2 regions of the Mycobacterium sp. IDUB_36 genome follow, and region 1 is predicted to be linked to the other one. Evidence: riboswitches for the same ligand, from Rfam matches in the RefSeq annotation. Region 1 holds a riboswitch; the other holds the start of a gene.
What was found. A riboswitch is a leader RNA that binds a small molecule or an ion and turns the genes downstream of it on or off. The one in region 1 is predicted to bind cobalamin.
Positions count from the first base shown of each region.

Region 2: another riboswitch for cobalamin. It lies ahead of ACZYW1_RS21750 (VWA domain-containing protein); the one in region 1 lies ahead of metE (5-methyltetrahydropteroyltriglutamate--homocysteine S-methyltransferase).

Region 1 is NZ_JBVAXH010000001.1:3,472,540-3,479,575, forward strand. It holds gene metE (5-methyltetrahydropteroyltriglutamate--homocysteine S-methyltransferase) at 1-2,176, opposite strand, end outside; cobalamin riboswitch at 2,305-2,515, opposite strand; gene ACZYW1_RS17295 (SDR family oxidoreductase) at 2,594-3,256, opposite strand; gene ACZYW1_RS17300 (thiolase family protein) at 3,422-4,567, shown strand; gene ACZYW1_RS17305 (enoyl-CoA hydratase-related protein) at 4,564-5,358, shown strand; gene ACZYW1_RS17310 (isoprenylcysteine carboxyl methyltransferase family protein) at 5,389-5,889, opposite strand; gene ACZYW1_RS17315 (type III polyketide synthase) at 5,893-6,933, opposite strand.
Region 2 is NZ_JBVAXH010000002.1:729,228-736,263, reverse strand. It holds gene cobJ (precorrin-3B C(17)-methyltransferase) at 1-477, shown strand, start outside; gene cobM (precorrin-4 C(11)-methyltransferase) at 465-1,238, shown strand; gene cbiE (precorrin-6y C5,15-methyltransferase (decarboxylating) subunit CbiE) at 1,241-2,455, opposite strand; cobalamin riboswitch at 2,466-2,635, shown strand; gene ACZYW1_RS21750 (VWA domain-containing protein) at 2,645-4,627, shown strand; gene cobO (cob(I)yrinic acid a,c-diamide adenosyltransferase) at 4,627-5,241, shown strand; gene ACZYW1_RS21740 (cobyrinate a,c-diamide synthase) at 5,235-6,587, shown strand; gene ACZYW1_RS21735 (cobalt-precorrin-6A reductase) at 6,576-7,036, opposite strand, start outside.

The DNA of each region.
Region 1 (7,036 bases):
TGACCCAAAGCCGCTCAGCCGGAATCGCTTTCAGCGCTTCGTGCAGCGACTTGGTGATCTCGTCGGTGCTCGGCACCCGCGGCGAGTGGATGTCGTAGACACCCGGTCCGACGCTGTTGGAGAAGCCGATCGAGTTCAGGTCGTCGAGCACCTCCATGTGCGAGCGTGCCGCCTCGATCGAGGTGACGTCGGCGTCCAGGTCGGCGATCGCGCCGATCACCTCACCGAACTCCGAATAGCACAGGTGCGTGTGGATCTGGGTGGAGTCCTCCACCCCCGATGTCGCCAGCCGGAACGCGCCGACGGCCCACTCCAGGTAGGCCGGCTTGTCGGAGTTGCGCAGCGGCAACAACTCTCGCAGCGCCGGTTCGTCGACCTGGATCACCGCGATGCCGGCAGTCTGCAGATCCACCGTCTCGTCGCGGATGGCCAGCGCCACCTGGTCGGCGGTGTCGGCCAGCGGTTGGTCGTCGCGGACGAACGACCAGGCCAGGATCGTCACTGGACCGGTGAGCATGCCCTTCACCGGCTTGTCGGTCAGCGACTGGGCGTACTTGGCCCACTCCACCGTCATCGGCTGCTGGCGGGTGACATCGCCGTAGAGGATCGGCGGGCGCACGCACCGGCTTCCGTAGGACTGCACCCAGCCGAGTCGGGTGGCGAAGAAGCCGTCCAGTTGTTCGGCGAAGTACTGCACCATGTCGTTGCGCTCCGGTTCGCCGTGTACCAGCACGTCCAGGCCGAGCGACTCCTGCAGCTTGATCACGTCGGCGATCTCGGACTGCATCCGGCGGGTGTACTCCGACTCGTCGATCTCGCCGGCGACCAGTGCGGCACGGGCCTTGCGGATCTCTACGGTCTGCGGGAAGGACCCGATCGTCGTCGTCGGCAACGCCGGCAGGTGCAGCCGCTCGGTCTGTGCCTCGCGGCGCTCAGCAGCCGGGCCGCGTTCCGTGCCACCGGTTTTCGCGATCGACTCGAGGCGCTCGCGCACCTTGCTGTTGTTCAGCCGCGGGTCCTTCTCACGTGACGCGACCGCGGCATTCGACTCGGCGACTTCGTCGGCCACCGCGTCGCGGCCGTCCTTGAGCGCCTTCGCCAACGTGGCGACCTCGTGCACCTTCTCCGCGCCGAACGCCAGCCAGCTGCGCAGCGCGTCGTCCAGATCGGTCTCGGGCTCCAGCGAGTAGGGCACGTGCAACGTCGAGCACGATGTCGAAACAGCAAGCGAGCCAACCGAACCCAGTAAGCTCGCCAGGGTGCCCAGCGCCGCCTGCAGGTCGGTCCGCCAGATGTTGCGGCCGTCGACGATGCCGGCCACCAGCGTCTTGTCGCCCAACTGAGGCACCGAGGCCAACGCGGTGTCGGCGCCGTAGACCAGGTCGACACCGATCGCCTCGACAGGTGTGCGGGCCAGGGCGGCCAATGTGTCGCCGGGGTTGCCGAAGTAGGTCGCGACGTGGATAGCCGGCCGGTTGTCCAACGCCCCCAGCGTGGAGTACGCGCGCTCGGCGAGCGTGGCGGCATCGGGGGAGATGTCGGTCACCAGTGCGGGCTCGTCGAGTTGTACCCACTGCACATCCTGGTCGGCAAGCTGTCCGAGCAGGTCCTCGTAGAGCGGAACCAACTCGTCGAGCCGCTCGATCGGGGCGCCCGCACGGTCGACGGCCTTGCTCAGCAACAGGAAGGTGATCGGGCCGATGATGACCGGACGGGCCGGAATGCCTTGTTCGCGAGCCTCTTTGAGCTCGCTCAGGACCTTCTCCGGGTGCAGCGAGAACTCGGTGTTGGGACCGATCTCCGGGACGATGTAGTGGTAGTTGGTGTCGAACCACTTGGTCATCTCCAGCGGTGCGATATCCCCGGTGCCACGAGCCGCTGCGAAGTAGCGATCCAATTCGTCGGAGACGCCCTCTACGCGCGGCGGCAGGGCGCCCAGCAGCACGGCGGTGTCGAGCATCTGGTCGTAGTAGGAGAACGTGTTGACCGGCACCGAGTCGAGTCCGGCGTCGACCAGCTGCGACCAGGTGTCGCGGCGGATGGTGGCGGCGACCTGTTCGAGCTCCGATCGGCTGGTGTTGCCTTTCCAGTAGCTTTCGGTGGCGCGCTTGAGTTCTCGCTTCGGCCCGATGCGCGGCGAGCCGGTCACGGTGGCGGTGAAGGGTGTTGCGGTCACGGTTGTCGTCCTTCAAATTGACGGGGTGGTCACCGCCAACGGACGCACAACCGGTCCGGCGCAGTGCACAGCACTGCAACCATTACGGCCAGACGCCCATTCCACGAGGCGGTGAGCCGCCAGGCGCGGCGCGCCCGGCACAGTCGGCAGGTCTTCGGACTCACAGGCATGCACCGGCTGGTGCTCCTACTGGCCGTCGCTTCCCGGTTTGGTGACCAGTGCTATTGACGACGTTCGTTCCTGCATACCGCTGCGGGACAGTCCCGGACTCGCACCGGGTTCCCTCTTACGAAGCACATCTAACATGCCTCGCTCGGTGCCGCACCCGTCACAAAAAACGATGGGACCGGCAGACCGACTGCGAGGTGAAGATTACCTGATCGACGGTGCCGGGCCGGTGTGCTCGACGTCCCGCCCTCAGTGATCGCCGCTGCCGCCCAGCGCTTCGGCGATGGGTAGGTCGCCGTTGTTGAAGTCGATGGTGCGGCGGATCGTCGACGGATCGGCCAACGCTGCGGCCGCCACCGAAGCGACGTCCTCCCGGGAGACCTCTGCCTTGTCGGCCGCTCCCGCGCCCACCGCGATCCGTCCGGTCCCGGGGTCCGACGTCAGGCGGCCCGGGCCCAGCACGGTCCAATCCAGTTCGCCGGCACGCAGATGGGCGTCCGCGGCCGCCTTCGCCTCGGCGTACGCGAAGAACGAGTCGTCCTCCGCGACACCGTGATCGGGCCCGGCGCCGAAGTAGGACACCATCACGAACCGCCGCACGCCGGCCTGGGCGGCGGCATCGGTCACCCTGATCGCGGCGTCGCGGTCGACGGCGTAGGTGCGGGCCGGGTCGCCGCCACCGGCGCCGGCGGAGAACACCACCGCGTCCTGACCTTTCACCACGTCTGCGAGGGCATCGGTGTCCAAGTGCTCGATATCCGCGACGACCGGGTGGGCACCGGCGGCGGTGATGTCGTCGGCGTGATCGGAATTACGGATGGTCGACGTCACCTCGTCTCCGCGGTCGGTGAGGATGCGGGCCAGATGCAGGGCGACCTTGCCGTGGCCGCCGACGATGAGGATGCGGGACATGTCTTCCAAAGTACGGAGTCCGACGCTACTTACCAGTAAGGGACCCCGGCGACGACCCAACTAAGCGGTTGGTCAACAATCGATCCAAGTCCGCGCGACGACGATGCAGGCCGCAGGTCTGAGGAGGAGTCGGGCAAATGAGCCGGAGTGTCAAAGGAGATAGCCATGGCTGAAGCCGTCATCGTCGAGGCAGTTCGTTCACCAGTCGGCAAGCGGAACGGCGGCCTGTCCGGCGTCCACGCCGCCGACCTGTCCGCACAGGTTCTCAACGGCCTGGTGCAGAAGGCCGGCATCGATCCCGGCCTGGTCGACGACGTGATCTGGGGCTGCGTCATGCAGGCCGGTGAGCAGGCGATGGACATCGGCCGTACTGCGCTGTTGGCCGCGGGGTGGCCGGAGACCGTGCCCGGCGTGACCGTGGACCGGCAGTGTGGCTCCAGCCAGCAGTCGATCCACTTCGCCGCGGCCGGCGTGATCGCCGGACACTACGACGTCGTCGTCGCCGGTGGTGTCGAGTCGATGTCGCGCACCCCGATGGGCGCCTCACTCGCCAACGGCGGCAACCCGTTCTCGCCGGGCTTCAAGGCCCGCTACGACCGGACCCCCAACCAGGGCATCGGCGCCGAGATGATCGCCGAGCAGTGGGGCTTCGATCGGACCACGGTCGACCAGTTCTCGCTGGGGTCGCACGAAAAGGCGGCTGCGGCACAGGATTCCGGTGCGTTCGACGACCAGATCGTCGGGATCAAAGACCAGGACGGTAACGCCGTACTCAAGGACGAGGGCATCCGTCGCGGCACCCCGATCGAGAAGATGGCTCAGCTGAAGCCGGCCTTCAAGGAAGACGGCGTGATCCACGCCGGTAACTCCAGCCAGATCTCCGACGGTTCGGCGGCGCTGCTTATCATGACGGCGGAGAGGGCAAAAGACCTGGGGCTCAACCCGATTGCCAAGGTGCACACCGCCGTGTTGGCCGGTGCCGACCCGGTGATCATGCTGACCGCGCCGATCCCGGCCACCCAGAAGGCACTCAAGCGGTCCGGTCTGTCGCTCGACGACATCGGCGTGTTCGAGGTCAACGAGGCCTTCGCGCCGGTGCCGCTGGCCTGGCTGAAGGACATCGGTGCCGACGAGAAGAAGCTCAACCCCAACGGCGGCGCGATCGCGCTGGGCCACCCGCTCGGCGGATCCGGCGCCCGGATCATGACCACCATGCTTTACCACATGCGGGACAAGGGAATTCGCTACGGGCTGCAGACCATGTGTGAGGGTGGCGGTCAGGCCAACGCCACCATCGTGGAGCTGCTGTGACCGACACCGCCGCAGTGCTCACCGAGCGCCGCGACGATGTCCTCGTCATCACCATCAACCGGCCGGAGGCGCGTAACTGCGTCAACGGTGCCGTCAGCATCGGCGTCGGTGACGCGCTCGAGCAGGCGCAGCACGACCCCGAGATCCGTGCGGTGGTGATCACCGGGGCAGGTGACAAATCCTTCTGTGCCGGAGCGGATCTCAAGGCCATCTCGCGCCGCGAGAACCTGTATCACCCCGACCACGGTGAATGGGGTTTCGCCGGTTACGTCCACCACTTCATCGACAAGCCGACGATCGCCGCGGTCAACGGCACAGCGCTGGGCGGCGGCACCGAGCTGGCCCTGGCCAGTGATCTGGTGGTGGCCGAAGAGCGTGCGCAGTTCGGGTTGCCGGAAGTCAAGGTGGGCCTGCTCGCCGGCGCGGGTGGCGTGTTCCGCATCGCCCAGCAGCTGCCCCGCAAGGTCGGCATGCAGATGCTGCTGACCGGCGAGCCGATCGGCGCCCGTGAGGCCGCCGACTGGGGGTTGATCAACGAGGTCGTTCCAGATGGCACGGTGCTGGAAGCCGCACTGGCGCTTGCCAAGCGGATCACCGTCAACGCGCCGCTGTCCGTGCAGGCCAGCAAGCGGATCGCCTGCGGTGCCGATGACGACGGTGTCATTCCGGACGAAGAGCCGAGCTGGGCGCGCACCACCCGTGAATTCGGAACGCTGTTGCGCACCGAGGATGCCAAGGAAGGACCGTTGGCCTTCGCCGAGAAGCGGCCGCCGGTCTGGAAGGCGCGCTGAAAGCCCGGCGCGCCTTACCGCCGGGGTGACTCACGCGTAGCCCAGTGCCGCGTTCTCCACCCGGATCCGCACGGTCAGCAGCAGCGCGTTGGCCACCGTGAAACAGATCGCGGTCAGCCACGCCGTGTGAATCAGCGGCAGCGCGAAACCCTCGACCACCACCGCGACGTAGTTCGGGTGGTGCAACCAGCGGTAGGGCCCACCCTGCACCAGCGGCGCCTCGGGCAACACGATCACCAGCGTGTTCCACCGGTGCCCCAACGTCACGATGCACCACCAGCGCAACACCTGGGTCATCACGGACAAGGCCAGCATCGGCCAGCCCAGCCACGGCAGGAACGGCCGGTGCAGCGCCCAGACCTCGGCGATGCAACCGAGCAACAGCGCGGTGTGAATGGTGACCATCACCGGGTAGTGGTTGCGCCCGAACTCCTTGCCGCCGTGAGCGAAAGCCCACCGGGCGTTGCGCTTCGAGACGACGAGCTCGGCCACCCGCTCGACGGCGACGGCCAGGATCAGCAGGTAGTACATCGTCTACCAGCCGAGCAGCACGAGTTCTGAGCAGAACGCCGGACCCATCGCGATCATCAGGCCGAACGATCCCGGCGGCGGCGGTTCGGCCATGTTCCGGCACAGCACGTCGAGCACCGACACCGACGACAGATTCGCGTTCTCACGCAACGAGTTTCGAGTGTGATCCATCGCCGTGGCCGGAAGATCCAGGGTGTTCTCGATCGCCTCGATGACTTTCGGACCACCGGGATGGCACACCCAGGTCGAGATGTCTTCGGGTGTCAGACCGTGATCGCCGAGGAAGTGGCGTACATCGTCACCGATGTATTTTTCGGCGACGGTCGCGACCTCGGTGGACAGCTTGATCTTGAAGCCATTACTGCCGATGTCCCAACCCATGACGTCTTCGGTGTCGGGATAGATGCGACTGCGGGTGGCCAGCACCCGGGGCCCGGCGGGTGTGCGGGCGGATCCCTTGGCGACGACAGCTGCCGCGCCGTCGCCAAAAAGGCTGGCGGCCACCAGATTCGCGACCGACAGATCGTCGCGCTGCAGCGTGAGCGAGCACAGCTCCACAGCCAGCAGCACCGAGACCTGGTCCGGGAAAGCCAGGAGATAGTCGTGCATGCGGGCCACGCCCGCGGCGCCGGCCACACAACCCAGGCCGAACAGCGGCACCCGTTTCACGTCGGGCCGCAGCCCGAGCCGCGTTGCCAGCCGGGCCTCCAGGGTGGGCACCGCCAACCCGGTCACCGTGGTCGAGAAGACGACGTCGACCTCGGACGGCTGGACGCCCGCCGCGTCCAGCGCCGCCCGGATTGCGCGCTCGCCCAACGTCAGCGCCACCTCGATGAAGATGTTGTTGGCTTCGGTGAAGCCGCCGAGTCTTCCGTAATCGGCCAGCGGCAGCGCGATCCGGCGTTGCTGCACACCTGCGCTCACACCGAAGCGATCGAATTCTCTACCGCCGAACCCGGTCAGACCGGAGATCGCTTCAGCTTGGCTGACTTGATGTGGTGGAAACTCGACGGCTACTGCTGCGACGGAGGGAGTCGATGACATGATGGCTTTCACCCCTTGCGATTCGGGCGAAACTGGTTGCGTTCGCTCACGTTAAACGTCACGGTCGGACAGCTCAATTGGTTCAGCCCGATCCACCGGATCC
Region 2 (7,036 bases), on a different contig from region 1:
GGCATGGCGTCGGCCGTGTTCGAGGCAGCCGACGACGAGCGGTTCGCCGAGGTTCCCATCCGGGTCCTGCCCGCGGTGTCGGCCGTCAACGCCGTCGCCGCGCTGGCCGGAGCGCCGCTGGGCGCGGACTTCGCGGTGATGAGCCTGTCGGACCGGCTCAAGCCGTGGCCGGTGATCGAGAAGAGGTTGCGCGCGGTCGCCGACGCCGACCTGGTAGTGGCGATCTACAACCCGGCTTCGCGGTCTCGCCCCGACCAGATCAAGCTGGCCCGGGACATTCTGCTCGAACACCGTCGCCCCGAAACGGTCGTCGTGGTCGGTCGTGACGTCGGCCGGACCGGGGAATCGTTGACCGTGACCACGCTCGGCGACCTCGACGCCGACACCATCGACATGAAAAGCCTTGTCCTGGTGGGCGCATCGAGCACTCGGACCACTGCCTCCGGCCGGGTGTGGACGCCGCGGTGGGTGCGGTGACCGCCGTCCAGTTCGTCGGCGCCGGACCGGGTGCCGCCGACCTGCTGACTGTGCGGGCTACCCGGTTGCTGGCAGCGGCCGACACCGTGCTCTATCCAGGCAGCTATCTGGATCCCGGTGTGCTGCAAACCTGTTCTACGACAGCTGAATTGATCGACACTCAGAAGCTGGACCTGGACGAGATCGTCGCCGCGATGGTCGAGGCGCACGGCGCCGGCCGACGAGTCGTGCGACTGGTGTCGGGTGACCCTTCGCTGTACAGCGCCGTGTCGGAGCAGGCTCGGCGGCTCGACGCGGCCGGCGTGCCGTGGGCCATCACGCCGGGGGTGCCGGCTTACGCCGCGGCCGCGGCGCGGGTCGGTCGCGAACTCACCGTCCCGCTCGTCGCGCAATCCGTTGTGTTGACCCGCGTCCAGGCGCGCTCCACCGCGATGCCCGAGACCGAGTCGCTGGCCGCGTTCGCCGCGACCCGTGCGACTCTCGTGCTGCATCTGGCCATCACCTCGATCCGGGGATTGATGGACGATCTGCGGCCGACACACGGCCCGGACTGCCCGGTCGTGGTGGTCTACCGGGCGTCGCAGCCGGAGGAGGTCGTTCTCCGCGGGACGATCTCCGACATCGCCGAGCAGGTCGAGGCGGCGGATCTTCGCCAAGCAGCGGTGATCCTGGTGGGTGACGCACTCGGCGAGCGCACCGATCCGCGGGCGGGGGAGAGCCACCTCTACGACCCGCAGCGCGACCGATCGGCTTTTCGGTGACCTCAGCCGGCCGGCCTGGTGAACGCCCACTGCGTCACCGCGCGGGCCGGCGCGAAGCCGGTGAACGACCCGACCGGCGCAGCGTGCTCGACGTGGATTCGGGTGAGCTCACCGCCGTGCTCGGAGTACGCGGCGGCCAGGACGGCTTCGGTCTCCACCGTCACGCCGTGCACCACGATCCGGCCGCCGGCCGACAGTGCGTCCAGACAGCGCGCCAACACCCCGGGTCGGCTCGCGCCGCCGCCGACGAAGACCGCATCGGGAGCGGCCAAGTCGCTCAACGACTCTGGGGCGGACCCGTGGACCACCTGCAGAGCGGGTACACCCAGCGAGCGGGCATTGCGGCCGATCCGTTCGGCGCGAACGGAGTCCGCCTCCACGGCAACGGCCCGGCAGCTCGGGTGTGCGCGCATCCACTCGATGCCCACCGAACCGGCACCGGCGCCGACGTCCCAGAGCAGCTGACCGGGCGCCGGCAGCAGGCGGGCGAGCGCGGCAGCCCGCAGATCCCGCTTGGTGAGTTGGCCGTCGTGTTCGAACAATTCGTCCGGCAGGCCGCTTGCCCACCCGGCGAGCAGCGGACCATTCAATTGCAACGCAATGATATTCAGCCGTGGTGCCTGACCGTCGAACTCTCCGGCCGTCGACTCCCGAATCGTCTCCTGGTCGCTGCCGAGGCCACCCAGCACGACGAAGCGGCTCGCCCCGTACCCGCGCGCGGCGAGCAGATCGGCAAGAGCCGCCGGGGTTTTCTCGTCAGAGGACAGCACCAAGACCCGGCGACCGGGAGCGAGCTCCCGCAGGGCGGCGTGGACGTCGCGGCCGACGACGCTGACCACCGCGGTGGATTCGGCGGACCAGCCGAGCCGGGCCCGGGCGATGGTCACCGACGACAGATGCGGGATGACGGTGACCCGGTCGGTGCCCAGGATGTCGACGAGCGTGGTGCCGATTCCGCTCAGCATCGGGTCGCCGGAGGCCAACGCGACCACCCGGCGGCCCGCGTACTGCGTCAACAGGTCTGGCAGCGCAGCGCTCAGCGGGGACGGCCAGGGCTGATGGACCCGGCCGTCGACGGCGGGCAGCAGCGCCAGCTGACGCGGGCCACCGAGCACGATTTCCGCTGCCGCGATGGTGGCCCGCGCGAGCGGCGACAGCCCGTCCCAACCGTCGGCGCCGACGCCGATGACAGTTACCCGCAGGTCGGAGGTCGGCACGGCGGCGATGCTAGCGTAAGGCCCGCGAGGCACCCTGCGAACAGGCGTAATGGTTTCGTGGGGGAACGAGGGAAGCCGGTGAGATTCCGGCACAGGCCCGCTACGGTGATCCGTCGCGCCGCCCGGTCCATGGGCGCACGAGCGGTCAGTCCGACTGCCGGCCTCGCATGAAACGAGCGGAGCCTCACCATGACCAGAACTGATCAGCTGTACCCGTTCCCCGCCGTGGTCGGTGGCGATCCCGACGCGCCCGGTGGGCTCGACGACATGGCACTCGCGCTGGTGCTCAGCGTCATCGATCCGGGCATCGGTGGCGTGCTGGTGCGCGGCGAAAAAGGCACCGCGAAATCGACGCTGGTGCGCGCCCTCACCCGGGTGCTGCCGCCGATCGACGTGGTCGCCGGCGACCGATTTTCTACCGACCCGGCGGACCCGGACCCGGCCTCTCCGGACGGGACCTTCGGCCCCGGAGCGCTGGTCGAAACCCGACCCGTGCGACTGGTCGAACTCCCGGTCGGTGCCACCGAGGATCGCGTCGCGGGATCGATCGACCTCAAGCAGGCGCTGAGCGACGGCGCGGTGCATTTCGAACCCGGGCTGCTGGCCAAGGCGCACCGCGGAATCCTCTACGTCGACGAAGTCAATCTGCTGCACGACCACCTGGTCGATCTCCTGCTCGACGCGGCCGCAATGGGCACCGTCACCGTGGAACGCGACGGCATCTCGGTCACCCACGCCGCGAAGTTCGTCCTGGTCGGGACGATGAATCCCGAAGAGGGCGAACTGCGTCCGCAATTGCTCGACCGCTTCGGTCTCACGGTCGAGGTCGCCGCGCCGAAAGACCCGGTGCAGCGGGCCGAGGTGGTGCGCCGGCGGCTGCAGTTCGACGCCGACCCGGAGGCGTTTCGCGCGAGGTACGCGAACGCCGAAGAGCGGCTTGTCAATCGGATCCAGCACGCCCAGTCGCTGCTGGGTCGAATCCAGCTCACCGACGCCGCACTGCTCAGAATCGCCGAAGTCTGCGCCGCGGCCGGTGTCGACGGAATGCGGGCCGACATCGTCATGGCCCGGACCGCCGCGGCCCACGCCGCGTGGCACGACCGCGACCATCCCAACATCGACGATCTGCGCGCGGCCGCCAAACTCGCGCTGCCACATCGTCGTCGGCGCAACCCGTTCGACGCTCCCGGGCTCGACGACGACCAACTCGACGAGCTCTTGCCGCCCGAAACCGATCAGGCGCCCGAGCCCGACCCTGACCTCGACCCCGACGACCCCGGCGGTGGCCAGGACGCTCCCGACACCGCACCGCCCAATTCGGGCGGCGGACAGCAGAATCCGGCATCCGCACCGCCGGTCGGTGCCGGAGAGCCCTATCGGACAAAACTCTTCACAGTCCGCGGCGTGGGAGACGGGCACGCCGGCCGTCGCAGCCGCGCGCGGACGACGACGGGCCGACGGACCGGGGCCAGCCCGCTGTCGGATGCGGGCATCCACCTCGTCGAGACCGTCCGCGCCGCCGCGCCACATCAGGTCGCTCGCGGGCGCAGCACCGGCCGCCTGCTGCTCCGGCCCACCGATCTTCGTCGGGCGGTCCGCGAGGGACGGGAAGCGAACCTGGTGGTGTTCGTCGTCGACACCTCGGGATCGATGGCGGCACGCGAACGCATGCAGCAGGTCAAGACCGCAATCCTGTCGCTGCTGCTCGACGCCTACCGACGCCGCGACCGGGTGGGGGTCATCACCTTCCGCGACCGCGCGGCCGAGATCGCCCTGCCACCAACCGGATCGATCGACATCGCGGCCAAGCGACTGGACGACTTACCGGCCGGCGGGCGGACGCCGCTCGCGGAAGGGCTGATGAAGGCCGCCGAGGTGGTCCGGCGTGAGCGGTTGCGAGATCCGAGTCGACGGCCGTTGCTCGTCATCGTGACCGACGGCAGGGCGACCGCGGGCCCCGATCCCGTTGCCCGGGCTCATCAGGCTGCGGCTGTGCTGCTGCACGACGGCATCGACAGCATCGTCGTCGACTGTGAAAGCGGCCGGATGCGAATGGGTTTGGCAGTCACCCTCGCCGAGCACCTCAATGCCGAGCACGTGCCGCTGGCTCAGGTGAACGCCCAGGCGCTGGCCGACATCGTCCGCGGCGCCACCACACCCGGGGCGGCCTGATGCCGCAGGGCCAGGTCTCGATCGTGCCCAATGACCAACTGACTACCCGGCAGCGCCGCAACCGGCCGCTGCTGCTGGTGCACACCGGCGAAGGCAAGGGAAAGTCTACGGCCGCCTTCGGATTGGCGCTGCGCGGATGGAACCAGGGCTTCCGCATCGGGGTGTTCCAGTTCGTCAAATCGGCCAAATGGCGCATCGGTGAGCAGACCGTGCTCGAGCGGTTGGGCGCGCTGCACACCGAAACGGGTGAGGGCGGGCCGGTCGAATGGCACAAGATGGGGTCGGGTTGGTCGTGGAGCCGCAAGGCGGGCACCGAGCTCGACCATGCGCAGGAGGCCGCGGAGGGCTGGGCCGAGATCAAACGGCGCCTGGCCGCCGAGACCCACGACCTGTATGTGCTCGACGAGTTCACCTACCCGATCACCTGGGGTTGGGTTGACATCGACGACGTGGTCGACACGCTCGCCACGAGGCCCGGGCGTCAACACGTCGTGATCACCGGCCGCGCCGCACACCAGCGGCTGACCGACATCGCCGACCTGGTCACCGAGATGACCAAAGTGAAGCACCCGATGGACGCCGGTCAGAAGGGCCAGCGGGGTATCGAGTGGTAGCCGTCGAGCTTGCCCGCATCGTCGTCGCCGCGCCCGGATCGGGGCACGGAAAGACCACCGTGGCAACCGGTTTGATGGCCGCTCTCGCTGCGCAGAGGATGGCGGTCTCCGGTCACAAGGTCGGTCCCGACTTCATCGACCCCGGTTATCACGCCCTGGCCACCGGGCGGCCGGGCCGCAATCTGGACCCGTTTCTGGTCGGCGAACACCGCATCGTTCCGCTGCTGCTGCATGGTGCCCGCTCGGCCGATGTCGCGGTGATCGAGGGCGTGATGGGGCTTTTCGACGGCCGGTTGGGCACCGGCGGGCACGCCTCGACCGCACACGTCGCCGCGCTGACGACGACACCGGTGGTGCTGGTGGTCGACATCTCGCACGCCTCACGAACGCACGCCGCCGTCATTGCCGGGCTGGCGGCCTTCGATCCGTCGGTGCGGATCGGGGGAGTGATCCTGAACAAGGCGGGCAGCGTTCGGCACTCCGACGAGGTCCGCGAAGCCCTGCAGCCGACCGGGATTCCGGTGCTCGGTGTCATCCCACGCGATGCGGGCATCGAGACACCGTCGCGCCACCTCGGCCTGGTGCCCGCGGCCGAGCGCCCCGGATCCGAGCTCACTGTCAGGCGAATGGCGGAAGTGGTTGCGGCCCATGTCGATATCGATGCGATCCTGCGACTGGCCCGCCGTGCCGAAGCGTTGACCGGCACGGCGTGGGATCCGGCGCACGAAGTGCAGGCGCCGAGTGCAGCCCGGCCGGTCGTCGCGATCGCCGGCGGCCGCGCCTTCACCTTCCGCTACGCCGAGACCGAGGAGCTGCTGCGCGCAGCCGGATGCGATGTCGTCGAATTCGACCCGTTGGTCGACGCGTCGTTGCCGCCCGGGACGGCCGGCATCTACCTCGGCGGCGGCTTTCCCGAGGTCCATGCTGCCGACCTCGCCGAGAACCGTTGCCTGACAACCGAATTACGTACCGCTATCGCCGCAAGCGTTCCGACGGCCGCCGAATGCGCCGGGTTGCTCTACCTGTGCCGATCGCTGGACGGCACACCTATGGTCGGTGCGGTACCCGCCGATGCGGCGATGACGTCGCGGCTCACCCTCGGTTATCGGACCGCGATCAGCCCGTCAGATTCCCTGCTGACCGCCAAGGGCACCGAGGTCACCGGTCACGAATTCCACCGCACCACAACGACTGCCCTCGGTGGCGAGCCGGCGTGGGATCTCGACGGGACCCGCGAGGGGTTCGCCACCGCCTCGCTGCACGCCGCCTATCTGCACACGCATTGGGCCGGCCACCCGGGCATGGCGCAACGCTTCGCGAACGCCGTCCACGGGTTATCGGCGTAGCCAGTCGACGGCGTCGTCGACGTCGGACACCACGGGCACACCGTCTGGTACCGCGGGACGCCGCACCACCACAACAGGGATGCCCAGCTCGCCGGCGGCCTGCATCTTCGGCCAGGTGTACTCGCCACCGGAGTCCTTGGTGACCAACACATCTGCGCGGTGTTCACGCAACAACGTCAGCTCGCCGGCCAGTGCATAGGGCCCGCGATCGCGAATGAACCGCCACTGCGGAGGCAACGTGAATTCCGGGTCGTCGACGACGCGCGCCAGCACCGCCGACTCGCCGAGTGGCCGGACGAACTCCGGCAGCTGCTGACGGCCGACTGTCAGCAATGGCCTGCCGCCCAGCCGTGCCGCCTCGGCGGCCGCTTCGCCGTGTGAGCTCACCCAGTGCCAGGACGGTGTCGTACGATCGCCCCAGCCGGGACGCTGCAGCCGCAGTAGGGGAA